Prochlorococcus marinus str. SB: one gene and its partner. The protein of the gene in region 1 interacts with the protein of each later gene in a pairwise test. Links are inferred from orthologs where the notes say so. Each region holds a gene or a part of one and is shown on either strand. Other genes may lie near its edges.

The links.
Region 2: the proteins of EV02_RS03295 (region 1) and EV02_RS06530 interact in binary tests that used the Escherichia coli proteins (3 or more experiments, as listed by UniProt). The link is inferred for Prochlorococcus marinus str. SB from one-to-one orthologs.

What each region holds. Positions count from the first base shown.
Region 1 is NZ_JNAS01000002.1:551,766-555,105, reverse strand. Bases 302-3,301 are described here. They hold EV02_RS03295 (SufS family cysteine desulfurase), read right to left. Parts: upstream 2,429-3,301; coding sequence 1,175-2,428; downstream 302-1,174. Other genes in these bases: EV02_RS03300 (SufD family Fe-S cluster assembly protein), read right to left, coding at 2,428-3,301; EV02_RS03290 (alpha/beta hydrolase family protein), read left to right, coding at 302-1,178. Also shown: more of EV02_RS03290, read left to right, coding at 1-301; more of EV02_RS03300, read right to left, coding at 3,302-3,340. UniProt on the Escherichia coli protein: Cysteine desulfurases mobilize the sulfur from L-cysteine to yield L-alanine, an essential step in sulfur metabolism for biosynthesis of a variety of sulfur-containing biomolecules.
Region 2 is NZ_JNAS01000001.1:348,537-351,851, reverse strand. Bases 222-3,196 are described here. They hold EV02_RS06530 (SufE family protein), read left to right. Parts: upstream 222-1,486; coding sequence 1,487-1,906; downstream 1,907-3,196. Other genes in these bases: EV02_RS06535 (homoserine dehydrogenase), read left to right, coding at 1,950-3,196; EV02_RS06525 (5-formyltetrahydrofolate cyclo-ligase), read left to right, coding at 893-1,450; ruvC (crossover junction endodeoxyribonuclease RuvC), read left to right, coding at 410-883; bchI (magnesium chelatase ATPase subunit I), read left to right, coding at 222-404. Also shown: more of bchI, read left to right, coding at 1-221; more of EV02_RS06535, read left to right, coding at 3,197-3,251; EV02_RS06540 (hypothetical protein), read left to right, coding at 3,301-3,315. UniProt on the Escherichia coli protein: Participates in cysteine desulfuration mediated by SufS. Cysteine desulfuration mobilizes sulfur from L-cysteine to yield L-alanine and constitutes an essential step in sulfur metabolism for biosynthesis of a variety of sulfur-containing biomolecules.

The DNA of each region.
Region 1 (3,340 bases):
TTTTAGTATGTTCTGAAGATAGTTCTGGATGGTGGAACTTATTGTTTTTAGATGCTAGTAAAATAGAGAATATTTTTATTAAAAAAAGAGTAGAGAGAAATTTTGTTGAATATGGAGTACCTCAGTGGGTCTCAGGAATAACATTTTTTTCAGGGGATATAAAAGATTTATTGTGTTTAGCAAAAAAAGAAAATAATTTAGTAGTTGAACAATATAAAGATCTTCAATTCGTTAAAGAATTTTCTACTCCTTTTACCTCAATAAGTGATTTTAGTGTTTTTGAGAAGAAAGTAGTTTTGAAAGGTAATGGATCTGATTTTCTTGGAAATTTACTTGAAATTGATTGTAAAAAGGAAGTTTTATCAAATGTTTTTGAGGAAATAAATGCTGAATATATAAAAGATTGTTCAAAACCTGAATCTTTTTGGTTTAAAGGTTTTGAAGATAAATCTACTCATTCTTTTTTATATAGGCCGCTTGTTGAAAAATTTAGAAAACCACCGCTTTTTGTTAGAGCTCATAGCGGACCCACTTCATTTTTTGATGGATCATATAATTCTGAAGTTCAATATTGGACATCTAAGGGATTTTTTGTTGCTGAAGTCAATTATGGAGGATCATCAGGATTTGGCAAAGCATATAGAGAGAGGTTGAATTATAAGTGGGGTATTGTTGATTCTTATGATTGCAGAGCACTAGCTCTTGAATTGATTAAATCAAATCAAGTTGATAGTGAAAAAGTGGTAATTTTTGGGAATAGTGCTGGTGGGTTGACTGCCCTGAATTGTTTATTATATGGGTCTATTTTTAAAGCAGCAATTTGTAAATATCCTGTTATTGATTTGAAGGATATGTATCACAACACTCATAGGTTTGAAAAAGATTATTTAAATTCTTTGGTAGGAAATTATGCAAAAAACCATGATGATTATATAAATAGATCACCGATAAATCATATAAAAAAACTCAAAAAACCTACCTTATTGTTTCATGGAAAAAAAGATACAGTTATTTCTTATAAACAAACTTTAAAAATTCAAGAAATTTTGATTCAGAATAATAGATATTCAGAAGTTATTTTTTTTGATAATGAAGGGCATGGTTTTAAAAATATTGAAAATAAAGAACTAGTAATGCAAAAATCTCATGAATTTTTAAAAAATGCTTTGTGTATTTAAGAATTGATTTTTAGAAAATCAATTGTATCTTTTAATTTTTCTATAAACATATCAATTTCTTCCTTATTGGTTGTGAAATTCATGCTAATTCTAGCTGTTGATTTAATTCCAATGTATCTGTGAAGAGGTTGACAGCAATGGTGGCCACTTCTAATGCAAATTCCTTTTGAATCAAGTATTTCAGCAATATCATTTGAATGTATATTTTTTATATAAAAGGTGGCAAGTGAGGCTCTGTCTGGATCTATCTCCGGTGATGGACCTATGATTTTAATATTTTCTATTTGATTTAATTTTTCATATAAATATTTAGTAATAGTCTTTTCATATTCATGAATTTCATTCAATCCAATATTGTTAATATAATTAATTGCTTCTGCAAGACCTATTGCTTCTGCAATGGCTGGAGTTCCAGCTTCAAATTTGTGTGGCAGCTCTGCCCAAGTACTTTTCTCTTCAAAAACATCTTGAATCATTTCGCCACCACCAAAGAGAGGAGGAATTTTTTCTAGGATTTCTTTTCTTGACCAGAGGAAACCTATACCTGTAGGACCGCATAGTTTATGTCCGGATCCAGCTAAAAAATCTATATTAAGATCAATCACATCCAGTTTTTGATGAGCCAAACTTTGGCATGCATCTATTAAGACTAAAGAACCTTTTTGTTTAGCTAACTTAGTTATTTCTTTGATTGGATTACAGCAACCTAGAGTATTACTAACATGTACTAGGCTAACAAGTTTAGTTCTAGATGTTAGTTTTGATTTAAAGTCGTCTATATCTAATTTCCCTTCTTTATCTATACCTATAAATTTTAATTTGCATTTATTTTTTGCTGCAACCATTTGCCATGGAACAATATTGCTATGATGTTCCATTATTGATAAGAGAATTTCGTCGTTTTCTTTTAATGAATATTCGCCCCATGATCTAGCTACTAGATTGATTGCCTCAGTAGCATTTCTTGTAAAAATAATTTCTTTTGCTGAATTCGCTTTTATGTATTTGCTAATTAAATATCGTGAATTTTCAAATTCTTCTGTTGCTTTAGCACTTAATTGATGTGCCCCTCTATGTACATTTGCATTAAAATTTTTGTAATATTCATCAATTTTTTTTAAAACTTGTATTGGTTTTTGTGTGGTTGCAGCATGGTCTAAATAAATAATTTGCTCATTATTTTTTAAGTGCTTATTTAAAAGAGGAAAGTCTTTCTTCGTTATTTCAGGAAAATTTTGAATCGTTTCCATTAGTTTTCATTTAAAAGTTTATCAAGCAAATCCCATTTATCTTTTGAAATGGGAATGAATGAAATTATTTCTTGAAAGTAAGAACTTAATTGTAGTTTACTCGCTTCTTTTAATGTGATCCCTCTTGTTCGCATATAAAAAAGTTCTTCTTCATTTAACTGCGAAATTGTAGCTCCATGTTTGCATTTGACATCATCAGCAATTATTTCTAATTGAGGTTTGGTATCTATTTGTGCGAAATTTGATAAAAGTAAATTTCTGCTTAATTGGGATGCATCGGTTCTCTGGGCAATTTTCGGAACTATTATTGAACCTTCAAATATTGCATGTGATTTATCATCAGCAAGCGATTTATTAATTTGATCTAGAAATCCATTCGGGCCATTAAATTCTATTTTTGTATAGGTTGAAATTTGCTCATCTTTTTTTGTTATTTGCATACCTTTGATATTTGTTTTAGCGTTTCCCGCAGATTGTTTAATACTAATTTCAAATCTCGCGTAATTAAATTTGAAATGTAAAGATCCTAAGTTGTATGCACTATTTTTTTGTTGAATTACATTGAGAGAATTTAATAGATTGGATTTGTTTTCACCGTAAGAAACAACACCATGATTTACGGAACTATTTTCTTTCAAGCAAAAAAAAGTTGATTGAGATAATGAAGAGTTTTCTTTACCAAGATTTACTTGTAATAATTCAACATCACAATTCTTTTCTAAAAATATTACCAGAGTTTTTGCGTTTAAAGAATTACTTGATGCGTGACTAAAAATTTCAATAGGAGGAATTTTTGATCCATTTATTTTTAATCCCAAAATATTATTTTTACAACTTAAAGACAGATTTAGTAGGTTACTCCAATTTTCGTTTTGATTAAAAAAAGATATCTGTTCCTTGATATATTTTTGT
Region 2 (3,315 bases), on another replicon or contig:
CTTTTGATGATAATCCTGATGAGTTTTCATTGAGTGTTGAGAAACAACAGGTTGAACTTCAACAAAAAGTTATTAATGCACAAGAAATATTAAATTCAGTTCAAATGGACGATGACTTAAGATTGAATATTTCTGCAATCTGCGGAGAACTAGATGTGGATGGTTTACGGGGGGATATTGTTACAAATAGGTCTGCTAGGGCAATTGCAGCATTTGAGGGCAGAACTGAAGTGCAAGAAGATGACATAGCAAGGGTTATTTCTTGTTCTTTAAGACATAGACTTAGAAAAGATCCATTAGAACAAGTTGATTCAGGTGAAAGAGTTGTTCAAGCTTTTTGTAAAGTATTTGATTTAGATGAAAAAGAAAATCTTTCAAAATTTCAATTGTCTGCTGAAGCTTAATAAAAGTGAGAATAATTGGGATTGACCCTGGATTAGCTAGAGTTGGTTATGGAATAATTGAGATAGAAAATGAAAGAAAGATATTATTGGACTGCGGCGTTATTGAGACAGGTAAAGATAAGAAAGAAGAAGATAGACTTTATGAGATATTCCAAGATCTTAATGAATTAATAAATCATTGGAACCCAACTGCAGCTGCAGTAGAAAAATTTTTCTTTTACAGGTCAAGCACTACCATTAGTGTGGTGCAGGCCAGAGGCGTGATTATGATGGTATTGGCATCTAAAAAAATTCATGTTAGTGAGTATTCACCTGCTCAGATAAAATTAACAATTGCAGGGTCTGGAAAGGCATCTAAGAAAGATATTCTTGACGCTGTTATGTATGACTTAGATCTTAACAAACCTCCAAAACCTGATGATTCAGCAGATGCATTGGCCATAGCACTCACAAAACTAAATGAGGAAGGCTTTAACTGAAAATTTAATATGACGATCTTTGAAAATAAGAAATTGGAGAGGGAAATGTTTAGAAAACTAAGAGATAGGATTTCTCTTAATCAAAGAGAAAACGTAGAAAAGAATGTAAGATTATATGTTGATGAATTTGTTAAGGGATATAAAAATATTGGTTATATAGCCATATATTGGCCTCTAAAAAATGAAGTTGATATAAGAAGTCTCAAGAAAGAATTTACTTTAGCTTTGCCTAGATGTAAAGAAAAAAAAGAGTTGTTATTTTATCCATGGGACGAAAAAACTCTTACCAAAGATTCTGAGGGGATACTAAGTCCAAATAACTCTTCCCCATTAAGTCATTCGCAGATAAACATGATATTTGTACCATGTCTTTCCGTTGATAAAAAATTAACAAGATTGGGTTATGGAGGAGGTTATTTTGATAAATTAAGGAGAGATAGTGATTGGAGAAATGTTCCATGCATTGGAGTATTAACTTCTAATTGTGTTAGTACAATTCCTTTAACCAGAGCTGAGTGGGATATTCCTTTATCGGGCTTCATCACAGAAAAAGAAATATTTGTATAATAAGAACCTCATAAAGTTATTAATTTGTATTATTAAATGGAAAATAAGGAAAAGTACAATAATTTATCAAAATTAGTAGAAAAGTTGCAGAAATCAGAAGATCCAAAAAGAAAATATGAATACATTTTGTGGTTAGGCAAAAAATTAAAAGAACCAGGTAGTGAAATCCTTGTTGAAGAGAATAAAGTTAAAGGATGCGTTTCAGAAGTTTTTGTTAAGGCAACTATTAAAGCCGGTAAATTATTTTGGGAAGGATATTCTGATGCTCTCATAACAAAGGGTTTGTTGGCATTTTTAATTACTGGGTTAAATGAATTAACACCAAATGATGTTGTAAAAATAGATAAGAAATTTATAGAAGATACTGGTTTAAAAGCAAGCTTAACGCCTTCAAGATCAAATGGTTTTTTAAACATTTTATTGAAAATGCAGTCTCAAGCAAATGAATATTTGTAGGTCTAATAATATAAAATTAAACTCAAAGTTAAAGAAATAAAAAATGAGAAAATGCAAAATTGGGATTGTAGGTTTTGGAACTGTAGGTTCAGGAATTTATAAAATATTAAGCTCTGAAGTTGATTCGCATCCAATTCTAAAAGAAATAGAAATTGCAAAAATAGCAGTTAAAGATCTTAATAAAAAAAGAGATATTGAGCTAGATAATAATTTATTAACAGATGATCCATTTAAATTAATTAATGACCCCACCATAGATGTAATTGTTGAAGTAATGGGTGGGGTTGATTTAGCGAAAGATATTATTCTGCAATCATTAAAATTAGGGAAATCTGTTGTTACAGCAAATAAAGCAGTTATTGCAAGATACGGAGAAGAGATATATAGAACCGCATCTAAAGAAGGAGTTTATATATTGTCAGAGGCGGCAGTTTGCGGGGGGATTCCTATAATTGAACCCTTAAAAAGATCATTAAAAAGTAATAGTATAAAAAAAATGGTTGGGATAATAAATGGGACAACAAATTTTATTCTTTCAAAAATGACAAATGAAAAAGCTGATTATAAGGAAACTTTAAAATTGGCTCAAAGCCTTGGGTATGCTGAATTTGATCCAACTGCAGATGTTGAGGGCCATGATGCGGCTGATAAAATTTCAATTCTTAGTGAACTTGCATTTGGAGGGAAAATCAAAAGAGAGGAGATACATTCTGAGGGCATAAGTAAAATAAATCTTAAGGATATCGAATATGCCAATAAATTAGGATTTGAAATAAAACTATTAGCGCTCTCCGAAAGGGGACTAATTAATAATAATGATTCACTTGCTTTAAATATTTGGGTAGGACCCTCTTTGATTCCAAAATCTCATCCATTGGCAACAGTTAAGGGAGTTAACAATGCCTTATTGATAGAGGCTGATCCTCTTGGAGAGATAATGTTGTATGGTCCAGGTGCAGGGAGTGGTCCAACGGCTGCATCAGTAGTATCAGATATATTAAACCTTCATGCCGCTTCAGTAAAAAATAATAATTCAATCGATCCATTATTATCTTTTGATTTCTGGAGAAACTGTCATATCATAGGAAGCTCACAAATAAATAAAAAAAATTACCTTAGAATTATTTGTCTTGATAGTCCAGGTGTTATAGGAAAAATTGGAGATATTTTTGGAAAGAATAATGTATCAATCGAATCTATCGTTCAACTAGATGCAAGTGAGGACAAAGCTGAAATTGTCGTTATTACTCATGAAGTGAATAATGGAGATTTTGAGAAATCAAAATATGAAATAAATTCGCTAAATGAAGTCAAAATTATTGCAAGTCAATTAAGTTGTATTTAAAAAAAAAGTTTGCAAATTTCTTTATAGCCTGTTAAACCGAAGAAAGTAAATGTTTGGTTTAAGC